DNA from 3 places in the Paenibacillus sp. FSL R5-0475 genome. Region 3 is predicted to be linked to each of the others. Evidence: riboswitches for the same ligand, from Rfam matches in the RefSeq annotation. Region 3 holds a riboswitch; each other region holds the start of a gene.
The links. Region 3 has a riboswitch for cyclic di-AMP ahead of MKX41_RS24810 (3D domain-containing protein). Riboswitches for the same ligand answer to the same signal wherever they lie in the genome.
Positions count from the first base shown of each region.

Region 1 (4,275 bases), 1.2 Mb from region 3:
CAACGATGGGCAGCAGCCAAGCATATCTCATGTTGTAAGGAGATTGAGTAGCGTCAGTAGTGGACCAGTTCTGCAAGGTAAGTGATAATACGATGAACATAAGGGTCTGCACCCCTAGCAGCACGAATGCCCAGACGTATCCAGCCCGGATACTATCCAGAACATATTTTCCATAGCCAGGCTCTTTAGCACGAGGCCATGGGTTCATCCCCTCTTCTTTTTTCCATAGGCCGTCCCCTCCAACTAAAGAAAAATAGAGCAGGGAGGACATTAGGAGGCTATATAAGGCATAAATGATGAACATTATGACGGAAGTTATCTGAGCCTCGAGTCCTTCGCCTGAGGATTCAGGGAGCATATTATAGGTGCTGATCATCATGATTACAAAATAAGCTGAGCTTAGGAATATTCCACGCTTAAAGGAGGTATGTTCTCTTCTAAGTATGCTGTAGATGAGTGCCAGAATTCCTAAAGCTAAAGTAGGCAAACCGTAGCCGAATAAAGTAAACTTTTCCGCGAGAGAGGTCTGGTCCTTTACATAGGAGGTATGCCAGGCTGGAGCGGTGAATCCTGCTTTAAAGCTGGATACCTGTTCGCCAGTGAAATCGAAATAATAGTGTAGTAAGGATTCGCCGATCTGAACGGAACGATCTGTATACACGAGCCCGTAGTTTCCCGTATTCGATTCAATTTGCAGCTTGGCGGGATTTACATCCCATTCCTGAAGCCAGGGACGGGCAAGATTTTCTTTTTGTGCAAGTGATAAGGTAGTACCCTTGTCCTCTTCTATTGCACTGGTGGATACATTGTTTGGTAATACGGTACCTGATCCTTCTGCACCTTGTGTGAAAGCGACAACTGCACCAGTATACATATTGAGGTCAACAGAGATCAGTGGCTCTTGTTCCGCTGAAGGACTAAGTGTTACACGAAAGATGTCAAAAGGATATCGTTGATCCAATTTCTTTTTTGTATAGTCCTCCAAAAGCTTCTCGCGGGACATATAACCATAAAAGGAAGAGTCCGTATCGTACAGTACATTCCACTGATCGGTTGGTGCTTTGGTGTAGTTCAGCTTTTGTTCTGCGAATGATATGGCTTTGTCGCGGGCTTCCGCCTTGCTGATGACAGTAGTATCTTCCCCGGCAGGGCTATTTAGCACCGAGGGAGCAATTTGAAACATAATAAATAGAATAAGACCGATAATGCCCGAGATGATGAGCCTCTTGGAGAGGGCACGTTGCTGTAAGGGCTGGCCAACGGGATTCATGTAACGCCTCCTTGTAAACTGACAATGTTATGTTCCATTATAGTATTAGTGCCATGATAGTTACAAAAATCATCGTATATTCTTTTTATGGGTAATAGAGATATTATAGAATAGGTAGCTGAATATATACCATGAATTTAAGGTGATTATTTCTTCATTTTTCATGAAAATCGATGCAATTGCAGGGAAAACACGGAAAAGTGATGAGAAAAGGCACTCTTAGTGGTACATCCTCTCCAAACCGCATTTTTCATATGAATCACCATTAATAGTGTCTTTGTGATTTATCGAAATAACATATATAATTTGTATGCAATTGTATATAGCCGAATTTCAGGTGAAAACGGGGGAACCATAAGAAGTAATGAAAAGATGAGTATACGCCATAGGCGTTGTCTTTATTCATCAGGGGTGAATTTCGTTCTAGGAACGAATAGGGCAGCCTGCACAGTCCGAATCCGTCAGCTAACCTCGTAGGCTAATTTACTGCAGGAACCAAGGGTAGCATTGGTTTTCCAGTGCTTTTTTTGTTGGAATTCTTTAAATTTTGATAAGAGGGTGAGCGTAGTGGCTTCACAGTTTCGCAGGGTTTCTGAATCAAAGTTCCTGAAGCTCTCTCCGCCTCAGATTATGGTGCTTGGTTTTGCATCGATCATTCTGATTGGAGCCTTGCTGCTTATGCTTCCCATTTCAAGTACCAGTGGGAATGTTGTGAGTTTTATTGATGCGTTGTTTACTGCAACATCGGCCACCTGTGTGACAGGACTTGTGGTGCTGGACACCGGGACGACATTCACCATTTTTGGGAAAACCGTAATTATGGTGCTTATCCAGGTTGGTGGCTTAGGGTTTATGACAATGGCGACCTTATTTGCCATGATGATGAAACGCAAAATTTCCTTGCGGGACAGACTGATCCTTCAGGAAGCAATGAACCAAGGCTCTATGGAGGGGATTGTTCGACTGATCCGGAGAGTACTTATTTATTCCTTGGTCATCGAAGGCTGTGCAGCGGTGCTTCTGTCCTTACGCTGGGCGTTTGATATGCCACTGGGAAAGGCCATTTATTTTGGAATATTTCATGCGGTGTCTATGTTTAATAATGCTGGATTTGATATTTTCGGGGATTTCCGGAGTTTAACCGATTATGTATATGACCCGCTAGTGAACATCGTGGTGATGTTTCTGATTGTCTCTGGCGGTATTGGTTTTATTGTCATGTCGGATCTGGTGGAGTTTCGTGTCAAACGTAAATTATCTTTGCATAGCAAAGTTGTACTCTCCACCACTGCAGGGCTTATTCTTATCGGCGCTTTGGTTATTTTTATATTTGAATTTACGAATCAGCGCACACTGGGGAATTTAAATTTCGGCGGCAAAATATTATCGGCATTCTTTCAGTCGGTATCGCCCCGAACCGCTGGCGCCAATACGGTGGATATTGCCGGACTGCGGCAAGCCTCACAGTTCTTTATGGTTATTCTTATGTTTATTGGTGCATCTCCAGGATCAACAGGTGGCGGGGTCAAGACTACAACCTTTACGATTATGATTGGTGCAGTAATCGCGATGCTGCGCGGACGTGAAGATGTTGTACTGTTCCGTTACCGATTGGCGCAGGAGCGTATCTATAAAGCGTTGACGTTAACATTACTCGCTTTGCTATTGGTCCTCACGGTGTCGATGTTACTGTCCACAACAGAGGATAGTAATTTCTTAGCGATATTATTTGAGACGACCTCAGCTTTTGCCACGGTGGGACTAACCATGGGGCTGACACCTGAACTGTCTATCTTCGGCAAGATTCTGATCTGTCTGACCATGTTTGCAGGTCGGCTAGGTCCATTAACATTAGTGTATGCGCTTGGACCTAAACAGGGTAAACCATTGTATAAGCACCCAGAAGGTAAAATAATTATTGGATAGGAGTTAATCCGAAATGAAAGCACAGCAATTTGTAGTAATCGGTTTAGGCCGCTTTGGCTCAAGCCTTGCACTTGAGCTGATGGAAATGGGCTACGAGGTGCTCGGCATTGATCACCATGAGGAGCGTGTGGAGGAAATGAGCGATCACCTGACGCATGCGGTAGTGGCTGATGCTACAGATGAAGGAATTATGCGCTCGCTTGGCGTACGGAACTTTGACTGTGGGATTGTTGCGATTGGCGACAATATGGAACGAAGTATTCTGGCGGCGATTTTGTTAAAAGAGATTGGAGTCAAGCAAGTAGTAGCCAAGGCGATCTCGATCCTTCATGGTCGTGCGTTGTCCAGGCTGGGCGTGGACCGGGTTATTTTTCCGGAGCGGGATATGGGCATTCGTGTAGCACATCAGCTCGTGACACCCAATTTGCTGGATTATATTGAACTGTCCAAGGATTATAAAATCGTCGAGCTGACCGTTCCGTCTTGCATGAACGGGAAAAGCTTGTCAGATTTAAATACAAGAGCGAAATATGGCTGCAGTATTGTTGCCCTGAACCGGGAAAGTGGAATTATAGTGGCTCCAACGGCACATGATCATTTGAGTGAGGGCGACGTTATGGTACTTATTGGTTCTAATGAAAGTATTGATCGATTTGAGGATGAAGTTGTAAACCAAGATTAAATAGATAAGCCCTCCGTTCTTTACATGGGACGGAGGGCTTTTTTAATTAAGGCTGCACGCAGAGGTATGTACTATTTCTCTCGTTCCGTCAGAAACATCTCTTCTGTGACCTGCACGAGGCTGCGGGCCGCTGTGCTAAGACTCCCATCGTCACGGTAAATCAGACAGGTAGTTCGCTGAGTCTGCTCCAGCTCCTTAATATGCAAAGAGACCAGGCCACCGCCGTTTAACAGCTGCGGACGCAGATAAGACTTGGGCAGTAACGCTGCCACATTGACTGTCGGCAGCAGCCGCACGATGGCTTCGAAGGAGTCAATCTCCATCCGAACGTCTGGATCAATTCCACAGCGCTGGAACAGATCGTCTGTTAGACGGCGGTACCAGGTGCCTTTGGAGA
Region 1 is NZ_JBBORK010000001.1:4,382,462-4,386,736, reverse strand. Features, by position in the region: gene MKX41_RS19620 (CPBP family intramembrane glutamic endopeptidase) at 1-1,270, opposite strand, end outside; cyclic di-AMP (ydaO/yuaA leader) riboswitch at 1,585-1,766, shown strand; gene MKX41_RS19615 (TrkH family potassium uptake protein) at 1,901-3,196, shown strand; gene MKX41_RS19610 (potassium channel family protein) at 3,210-3,878, shown strand; gene MKX41_RS19605 (LysR family transcriptional regulator) at 3,950-4,275, opposite strand, start outside.
Region 1: linked by a shared signal. The riboswitch ahead of MKX41_RS19615 (TrkH family potassium uptake protein) and the one ahead of MKX41_RS24810 (3D domain-containing protein) in region 3 are both predicted to bind cyclic di-AMP.

Region 2 (4,275 bases), 3.3 Mb from region 3:
ATTAGGACACAGTGCTATAGCGCTGTGTCTTTTTTACAGCGTTTTTACAGTATTGTTTGCCAAAAAGAGATTAAAAATTATATAATTTTAAATGTATATGATAAAAACTACATTAGTCCACAGAGGACAGAAAGGAACTCTCCTTGAGTAAACCTAATAAAAGTACAAGCGTTCCCCAGCTTAGCAAACAAGAGAAACGGCGGGTAGAACAGGAGCAGCAAAAGCAGAAGACGAGAATTTTAATTATTAGTTCAATAGCTTTAGTAGTCATCATTTTTGTTGGATTGTTTATGTTAGCTTCGAAAGATGCCGCAAAAAATGCCACTTCGGGAGAACCAGTAGCATTCAATTACAGTGAGCTACCTAGAGTCGGTAAAGAGGATGCACCTGTTAAAATTGTTGAATTTGGAGACTTAAAATGTCCAGCGTGTTCCCAATTTGCAACTTCAGTTAAACCGAAAATTGTTCAAGATTTTGTCAACGAGGGAAAAGCAGCGCTCTACTTTGTAAATATGGCTTTCGTTGGTCCAGACTCTGAAACTGCCTCACTTGCTGCATTATCTGTTTACCATCAGAATCATGATGAATTCTGGAAGTTCTATGATGCTGTATATGCTCAGCAAGGTGATGAGAGCGAAGAATGGGCGACTGAAGATTTCTTAGTAAGCCTTGCGGAGAAAGAGAAGTTAGCTATCGATTACGAACTGCTTCGTAAAGATATTAAGGATCGTACGTATGCAGATGAGCTGAATAAGGGTATGCAGTTAGCTAGTGAAGCTGGGGTGACGACTACACCATCCCTTTATATCAATGGAGTAATGACTGCGGATCCATTTAACTTTGAAGCGATTTCAACTGAGATTAACGACGCCGCAAAAGCTGTGGAGGCAAAGTGACAAAGTTCCTATCTTTTTGCAAGCGTAACTGCCTGTATCTGGCCTGGTTCGTCTCTTTAGTTGCTGTTGCTGGTAGCTTGTATCTGAGCGAAGTATTGAAATATGAACCTTGTAAGCTTTGCTGGTTCCAGCGAATTTTTATGTATCCTCAGTTATTCCTCTTGGGAATTGCGACGTTTCGAGGGGATAAAAGGATTATCCCATATGTTCTTCCACTAAGCTTGATTGGTGGTAGTATCTCGATCTATCATTATGCGGAGCAGAAGATTCCTGCGTTAAGTAAAGTGCTTCCTTGTACAATTGGAGTTCCTTGTAATAAAGATTACTTGAACTTTTTTGGATTCATTACGATTCCTTTCCTTGCATTAATCGCTTTTGTTTTAATTAGCATTTTACTTTGGTACGGACGTAAGGAAGAAGAAGTGATGGAGTTAGATACAGAGGAAAGTTTAGGATTTTGATTTTTTAACTTTAAGTGATCCGAAAAAATGTGAAAAGTGATTAAAAACACGATCCAGAGGGATAATTGAAGAGAATGAAAGAGAGCATCCAATAAGACGCTGTATTTGCGCTTACTGGATGTTTTTTCATTCTTTTTTCATTTTTTTCAACGCTTTACTGTATACACTTTGTAGACTAATATTAGACCTTGTGAGAAGTTGAATATGCGCTGAATTTTCTTAGGAAAAACGGGGGAACCAAACTTGGCATATGTGCCAATGGGGTGAATCGGAATGGGTCGATTAGACTTTTACCGTAGGGCTAAACCACAGCCCGAATCCGCCAGCTAACCTCGTAAGCAAAGGTGGGATAATGACCATGCATAGCATGCGGATCATTTCCGTATGCTATTTTTAGTGTCTGCATTTATGAAATCCACCAATGAAAACAGCGCGCGGAAATTCCGTTTCAGCTCCCAAAGAAAGGAACTGTATCCACCATGGTAAGCAAGGTAAAACGACTATTGATCGGGCGTCCGATGAAGTCGAACGAACTCGATCATGAAAAGTTATCCAAGGTTAAAGCACTGGCTGTCCTGTCTTCTGATGCGCTCTCGTCTGTAGCCTACGGAACGGAACAAATTTTGATTGTACTGGTGGCTGCGGGGTTTACTGCCATCTGGTATTCCCTGCCAATTGCATTAGCCGTATTGGGCCTGCTGGCCATCCTGATTTTATCCTATCGGCAGACGATTTACGCTTATCCTCAGGGAGGCGGAGCTTACATCGTTGCCAAGAGTAATCTTGGTGTTCCGACAGGGCTCTTAGCAGGAGGGTCTTTGTTAGTGGATTACATTCTGACCGTAGCTGTTAGTGCGTCGGCAGGGACGGATGCGATCACATCGGCTTTTCCAAGTCTTCATAATCACACCGTTCTTATTGCAGTATCAGTTATTATTTTACTTACTTTGATTAATCTTCGCGGAGTTACAGAATCAGCTTCATTCATCGCAATCCCAGTGTATTTGTTTGTAGTGTCGATTGTAGTGTTGATTATCTCCGGTATTATTAAATATGCAGCGGGTGGCGTACATGCGAATGTCCCTGAAATTGGCTCTGCTGTTTCTAATGTTAGTTTGTTTCTACTATTAAAAGCCTTCAGTTCTGGCTGTTCGGCACTTACGGGTGTAGAGGCTGTATCTAATGCCATTCCAAACTTTAAAGCACCAGCTGAAAAGAACGCAGCCAAGACCTTAATGGTCATGGGGGTTATACTTGGATTTATGTTTACAGGTATCACACTACTGGCGTATTGGTACGGCATAGTGCCTGATGAAAAGGCAACGGTTGTTTCTCAGATCGCTGAATCGACCTTTGGCCGCGGAACCTTATATTTTTTCATTCAAGGTATCACAGCAGTAATTTTGTTCTTGGCAGCTAATACAGCTTACTCAGCGTTCCCGCTGCTCGCATTTATGTTTGCAAAAGATAAATATATGCCACATGCTTTTATGGTTCGTGGAGACCGTCTAGGTTTCTCTAATGGTATTATTTTTCTAGGTGTTCTGTCTGCTGTGCTTGTAGCTGCATTCCACGGAAATACAGAAAGCTTGATTCCACTTTATGCGGTTGGTGTATTCATTCCTTTCACATTGTCACAGCTAGGAATGATGGTTCATTGGTTTAAAACAAAACCATCGGGATGGAAAAAAAGATTTGTTGTAAATACCATCGGTATGCTGACTACATTGACGATTACGCTTATTTTTATCATCACTAAATTCTCAAGCGTATGGATGGCTTTCATTTTCTTACCTGCTGTAATGTTCGTGTTCCACCGGATTCACAAGCACTATTTGAACACTGCAGATCAGCTTCGTATATGCCCGAGTACAGATAAACCTTTGATTAAAGGCAGTACAGTTGTTGTTCCTGTTGCGGGTGTAACACGTGCTGTACTACATTCCATCAGCTATGCCAAGTCTCTAACGGATAATGTTGTAGCCGTGTATGTTGGCTTTGATGAAGAGGACATTCAAAAAATGGAGCAACGGTGGGAGGAATGGAATCCGGGTGTACGCCTGATTGTACTTCGTTCCAGATATCGCAGTATTATTCGTCCGTTAGTGAAATTTATTGATACAGTGGAGTGGAAGACCGCAGCGACGGATCATATCACGATTCTGATTCCACAGTTTATAACTAAGCATTGGTGGCAAGCTGTACTTCATAATCAGACCAGCTTTTTAATCCGTTCGTATCTAATGAATTCAAAAGATGTTGTAGTTGCGACTGTCCCATATCATTTGAATAAATAATGGATCATTAAGGAGAGGCTATATCCGGAACGTTCGGAATATAGCCTTTTTTTGTATTTTTAAGAAGGAAATTATTACAAATCCACAAAATTTAAAATTTATATGTTGACATAGAGAATGAGAATCAATATCATTTAAAAGTGAGACTGAGGTAGTCAACACCTTTGAATAACATAGGATGTACACACTAGGAGGGTATTTAATGTTTTTGTTTAACAGAAAAAGATTTGGAAGCATGAAATTAACGATGGTCGGATTAATGGTGATGGTGCTATTCTTATCCGCTTGCGGTAATAATAATCCCGGTAACGCTTCAAACGCAGGAACAGACAAAGCGACGGCACCTACTGCTGAAGCTACAGAAGCTCCTGCAGCTGCTAAGACGTTAACGGATGCAATGGGACATGAAGTAACGATTCCAGCTAATCCTGGGCGTGTACTGGGTTCTTATTTGGAGGATGCTTTGGTAACTCTAGGTGTGACTCCAGTAGCGCAATGGTCAGTGACTAATGGTATTCAAGATTATCTGTCCACTGAATTGAAGGATGTTCCTACGATCAGCTACGATCTTCCGCTCGAGGCAGTAACCAGCTTCGCTCCGGATCTTATCCTCATCCCATC
Region 2 is NZ_JBBORK010000001.1:2,184,222-2,188,496, reverse strand. Features, by position in the region: gene MKX41_RS09510 (DsbA family protein) at 144-896, shown strand; gene MKX41_RS09505 (disulfide oxidoreductase) at 893-1,357, shown strand; cyclic di-AMP (ydaO/yuaA leader) riboswitch at 1,555-1,713, shown strand; gene MKX41_RS09500 (APC family permease) at 1,837-3,654, shown strand; gene MKX41_RS09495 (ABC transporter substrate-binding protein) at 3,857-4,275, shown strand, end outside.
Region 2: linked by a shared signal. The riboswitch ahead of MKX41_RS09500 (APC family permease) and the one ahead of MKX41_RS24810 (3D domain-containing protein) in region 3 are both predicted to bind cyclic di-AMP.

Region 3 (4,275 bases):
ACCACTCATGAAGTAATGCCCCCCTGATCAATTTGGGCGAGAGCTCCGGCAAATTCCTCCCGCGTAATTCCAAACATCGCCAGCCGCTTGTACAGCTGCTTGCCATTACAATATCCGATTCCAAGCAAATTACCAAGTGCCATACGTCTTTCAGCTGCCCGAGGGTGTACAAGCATTCCAGCGGCCATTAGATCATCAAGTCCGATTAAAGCAGGTGCACCTTCAAAAGAGGTATGTACATTCCGCAGCGCATGACGAATCGCTTCTGGAGAAGCGTTCTCCACACCGATATCTCCCTTGCGGGTTGCGTCCTTCTCCGGAATGAAGGCATGCTTACAGCCCGGCACCTTTGCGGACACGATCTTACGAATTCGTTCACCTGCGTAATCCGGGTCAGTAAGGATAATCACTCCTCTACGCTCCATAGCAAGCGCGATCTTCGCAATTACGGTCCGGTCCACAGCCGAGCCCCCTGTTTCGATCGTATCTGCTTCAACAGCGCGTTTAACAGCGACGGTATCACTCTTACCTTCAACGACAATTAATTCCTTAATCATATCTCTTGACTCCTTCCAAAAAAAGCAAAAAAGAAGAGGTTTCGCTCCTCTTCTTTTGGTTAAAGAATGTATAAGTGATGAGCGGTTGCTCTGCGATCAACGAAATGATCATCTGGCGTTCCTTAACGGTTATCATCACTATAGCTTATCAAAGAATAATTTGCAAAAGCTTCAGCCTAGTTTAACTCCGGCTTCACAGGTCCAATAACATAAACGGTACGTGATTTACGACCGAAATTACGGACATGGCTCAGTGAATCGTAATAGACATCTACTTTATTGCCTTTAATGGCACCGCCAGTATCTTCTGCTCGGCGGAACCCAAGCCCCTCGATATATACCCACCAGCCAATAGGGATTACATTCGGGTCTACCGCAATTGTACGACCTTCCGTTACGCGTGTTCCGGAGGCAGTTTTGGTACCAATACCTGGCTCTTCTGATGAATAAGCTGTCATGGAGACGTTCTTAATCATCTTCTTGTACTCAAAGTCTACGCCAGCCTTGCTTGTGACGTTATTAGTCTTGGCGCTAACCTTAGCCGTTTTTGAAGTGGTGTTTGATTTGGAAGTTGTTGTAGTCTTAGCTACAGCCGGCTTAGGAAGTGCTTTGGTACCAACGGCAATAATCTTATCTTTCGTTACCGTTTGTACTTCCTTACCAATCATGCGCATAGAGGCCAGTTCTCCGTCTTGGTAGATCTTCTCAATATGCTGAATCATGACGCCTGGTTTGCCTGCCTGTGCCACTCTAACTGTTCCCACAGTAAGGGAGGGGTCTGCTGTCTTGATGACTCTGAAGGGTAAGTTAGTTGTTCGCTGTACGGTCTGTTTGTTGATGCGAACAATCTTAACCTCCATGTTTGCAGAAATGGTGGTGTCTAACGAAGGGAAAATCTTATCATGACCTTCTAGGGTAATGCCCATTTTCTCAATTGCTTTACCAATTGTGTCTTCGGTCGTATATAACGTTTTTGTTGCTCCATCCGCAGTAAGACTAATTTTCTGCGCACGATTGATAACGACACGGTCACCGTCTTTTATTTCATCACTCAGACCTAAAGATAGTTCATCATGCGGCTGCAGCGAAATTTGCTCTTTCTCCAACACATCACCAAGAAGCGCTTCCCGCGTTTCAAGCGTCTGTGTTTGCCCGTCTATTACTAAAAATAATTGTTTGTTACTTTGACCGTGTACGTACAGCAGAATAAGTAGCGCGATAGCGACTGAAATCACGCCTGCAAGTAAAAGTACGCGAGTATTTACTTGCTCCCACCGTAATGCGAAAGACCTGCTGGATGACTGCGAATCATGGGATACTTCTGGTTGGAATACGCCCATTCTCTCCATCCTCCTTACATAGCCCCGTCGTCAATTGTATATCATGAGGACTGAATTCCTTTGACGAAACTATTTGAGATTGTCACAGGACACGCACGTAATAACTTAGCGTCTCCTGCTCATGGATCGCCTGCTCGGCACAGCTACTCCCACCCCTGTTATATAACAGTATGTGGGCAACATTCTATTTATTCAAAAATAAAAAAGCCTAAAAAGAGTTCAACTGAGGACTCTTTCGTGGCTTCTCCAATATCAGAATAGAGAATGCTTGTGCACGAGGTTGCCTCTCTTACTTGCGCTTACGGGGTTAGCTGTCGGGTTCGGACGAAAGAGAGACGCCCTATTTCAGGTCACCCGCTCATGGCGGTTGCCCTTAAATTCACCCCAAAGACCACGTGAAGAAATCAAATACTGTCCTACGGCACGTCTAAACCGTATTTAAAATACAGGCATGCGGCAGGTCAATATTGGTTCCCCCGTTCTCCATACGGAGACTCAGCGAGACGATCCATGAATCAATGGCTGTCACTATAACACAGCTCACATCACTGAAAAGATGATATCCTGTTTTGATGCATGTTGTAAAGGACGATTCAACCACGTTTACGCAAAAATATGGTTAAAATATTGTAATATTCAGCCGTTTTTATATTAAAAAAGTTTAATATATCGGCCATTCTCTATTTTTCGCCTGTTTTGCTCCCGTTTTCACTCAATCCCAAATCGTTCCAGTGCGTTCGCATACGTTATTTTAGCCAATTCTTCCCATGTTAACCCTTTAATTTCAGCTGCTGCCTCTGCTACAAGCTTCACATGAGCGCTCTCATTTCGCTTCCCGCGGAAGGGGTGTGGAGTCAAATATGGAGCATCGGTTTCGATCAATAATCGGTCTAGTGGGGTCTGCGCAAGCACTTCTTTTGGCACTCTTGCATTTTTGAACGTAATGGGTCCTCCAAAGGATAAATGAAAACCAAGATTCAAGCACATTTTAGCTGTTTCCCAGCTTCCTGAGAATGAGTGCATCACGCCTCCAACCTCATTTGCTTTTTCCTCCCGTAAAATCCGTACAACATCCTCATGGGCATCACGATCATGAATACAAATCGGCATATTTAATTCACGGGCTAGTCCAATTTGCTTGCGAAAAACTTCATGTTGCACATCCTTGGGAGAAGTATCCCAGTAATAATCCAGTCCGATTTCACCAATAGCCACTACTTTTTTATGACTGCATAGAGAAGCGATCCAATCGAGATCTCCTTCTTTCATATCAATCGCATCCTGAGGATGCCAACCCACTGCCGCATAAATATAATCATAAGATTCCGCCAGCTTCATCGTTGAGGGAATCGTCTCCCGATTAAATCCGATATTAATCATCTTGCTAACTCCTGCTTCTACAGCACGAGCGATAACTTCTTCGCGATCCTCGTCGAATTGAGGTGCATCCAGATGCGTATGTGTGTCAAACAGAAACATTTTAACCCTCACTCCTTGTTCTTTTTTAAATATAAGACAATATAAGTTTCACACTATCCGTTATATCTTATATTTCTACTCTTCTTGTCAAAAATCCCATATTTTCTTGTATTATTTTGCAAAAATCTCTGCAATAGAAGCAGGCAATCGCGTAAGCGCATTTCTCAACTTATCCTGAGGAAAATAAAGATGATATCTGCCACGGTGAATGCCGCTAATAGAACGCACAATATCCGACACCTCTGAAATTTCCCGCAGATGATCATGCCGATCAAGCAGCAGAATTTGTTTATTGTCAAAAGCTTCTCCCGGACGGAACACATCATAGGGCAGATCTGTCGGAAAATCAATCTCCAAATCATATTCTGGGTGAAGTCCGGCTGCCGCAAAACTGCTGCGAATTTCAGTAATCATATCTGTATCGAGATTCTCCACCTCAACATATTTATACAGTTTACGATGAATAAAACGGGTACACAAGTCACTTAGTAGCTCATCTTTCTCAAGTGTCCACTGCATAAAAGCCGTCTGTACCAGTGCTTCATCTAGCATTAAATATTGCTTCACTGTCACCTCACCACGGAACAAATCCTCCAGCGGATTAATCATGAAACTAAAATTGTACCCCTCTTGGAAAAGCTCCTTGGCTCTACGGAAAATTTGTCGCAAAATAATCTCTGAGCTACGTGTCACCGGATGAAAATAGACTTGCCAGTACATTTGATAACGCGACATTAAATAATCTTCAATGGCATGCATTCCCGATTCTTTTACAACAATTCGACCATTATAAGGACGCAGCATTCTTAAAATCCGATCAATGTCGATCGTCCCATAGTTTACACCTGTATAGTACGCATCACGCAGCAAATAATCCATGCGATCAGCATCTAGCGGAC
Region 3 is NZ_JBBORK010000001.1:5,533,740-5,538,014, reverse strand. Features, by position in the region: gene rsmA (16S rRNA (adenine(1518)-N(6)/adenine(1519)-N(6))-dimethyltransferase RsmA) at 1-9, opposite strand, end outside; gene rnmV (ribonuclease M5) at 6-557, opposite strand; gene MKX41_RS24810 (3D domain-containing protein) at 734-1,897, opposite strand; cyclic di-AMP (ydaO/yuaA leader) riboswitch at 2,179-2,408, opposite strand; gene MKX41_RS24805 (TatD family hydrolase) at 2,606-3,376, opposite strand; gene MKX41_RS24800 (HD domain-containing protein) at 3,488-4,275, opposite strand, start outside.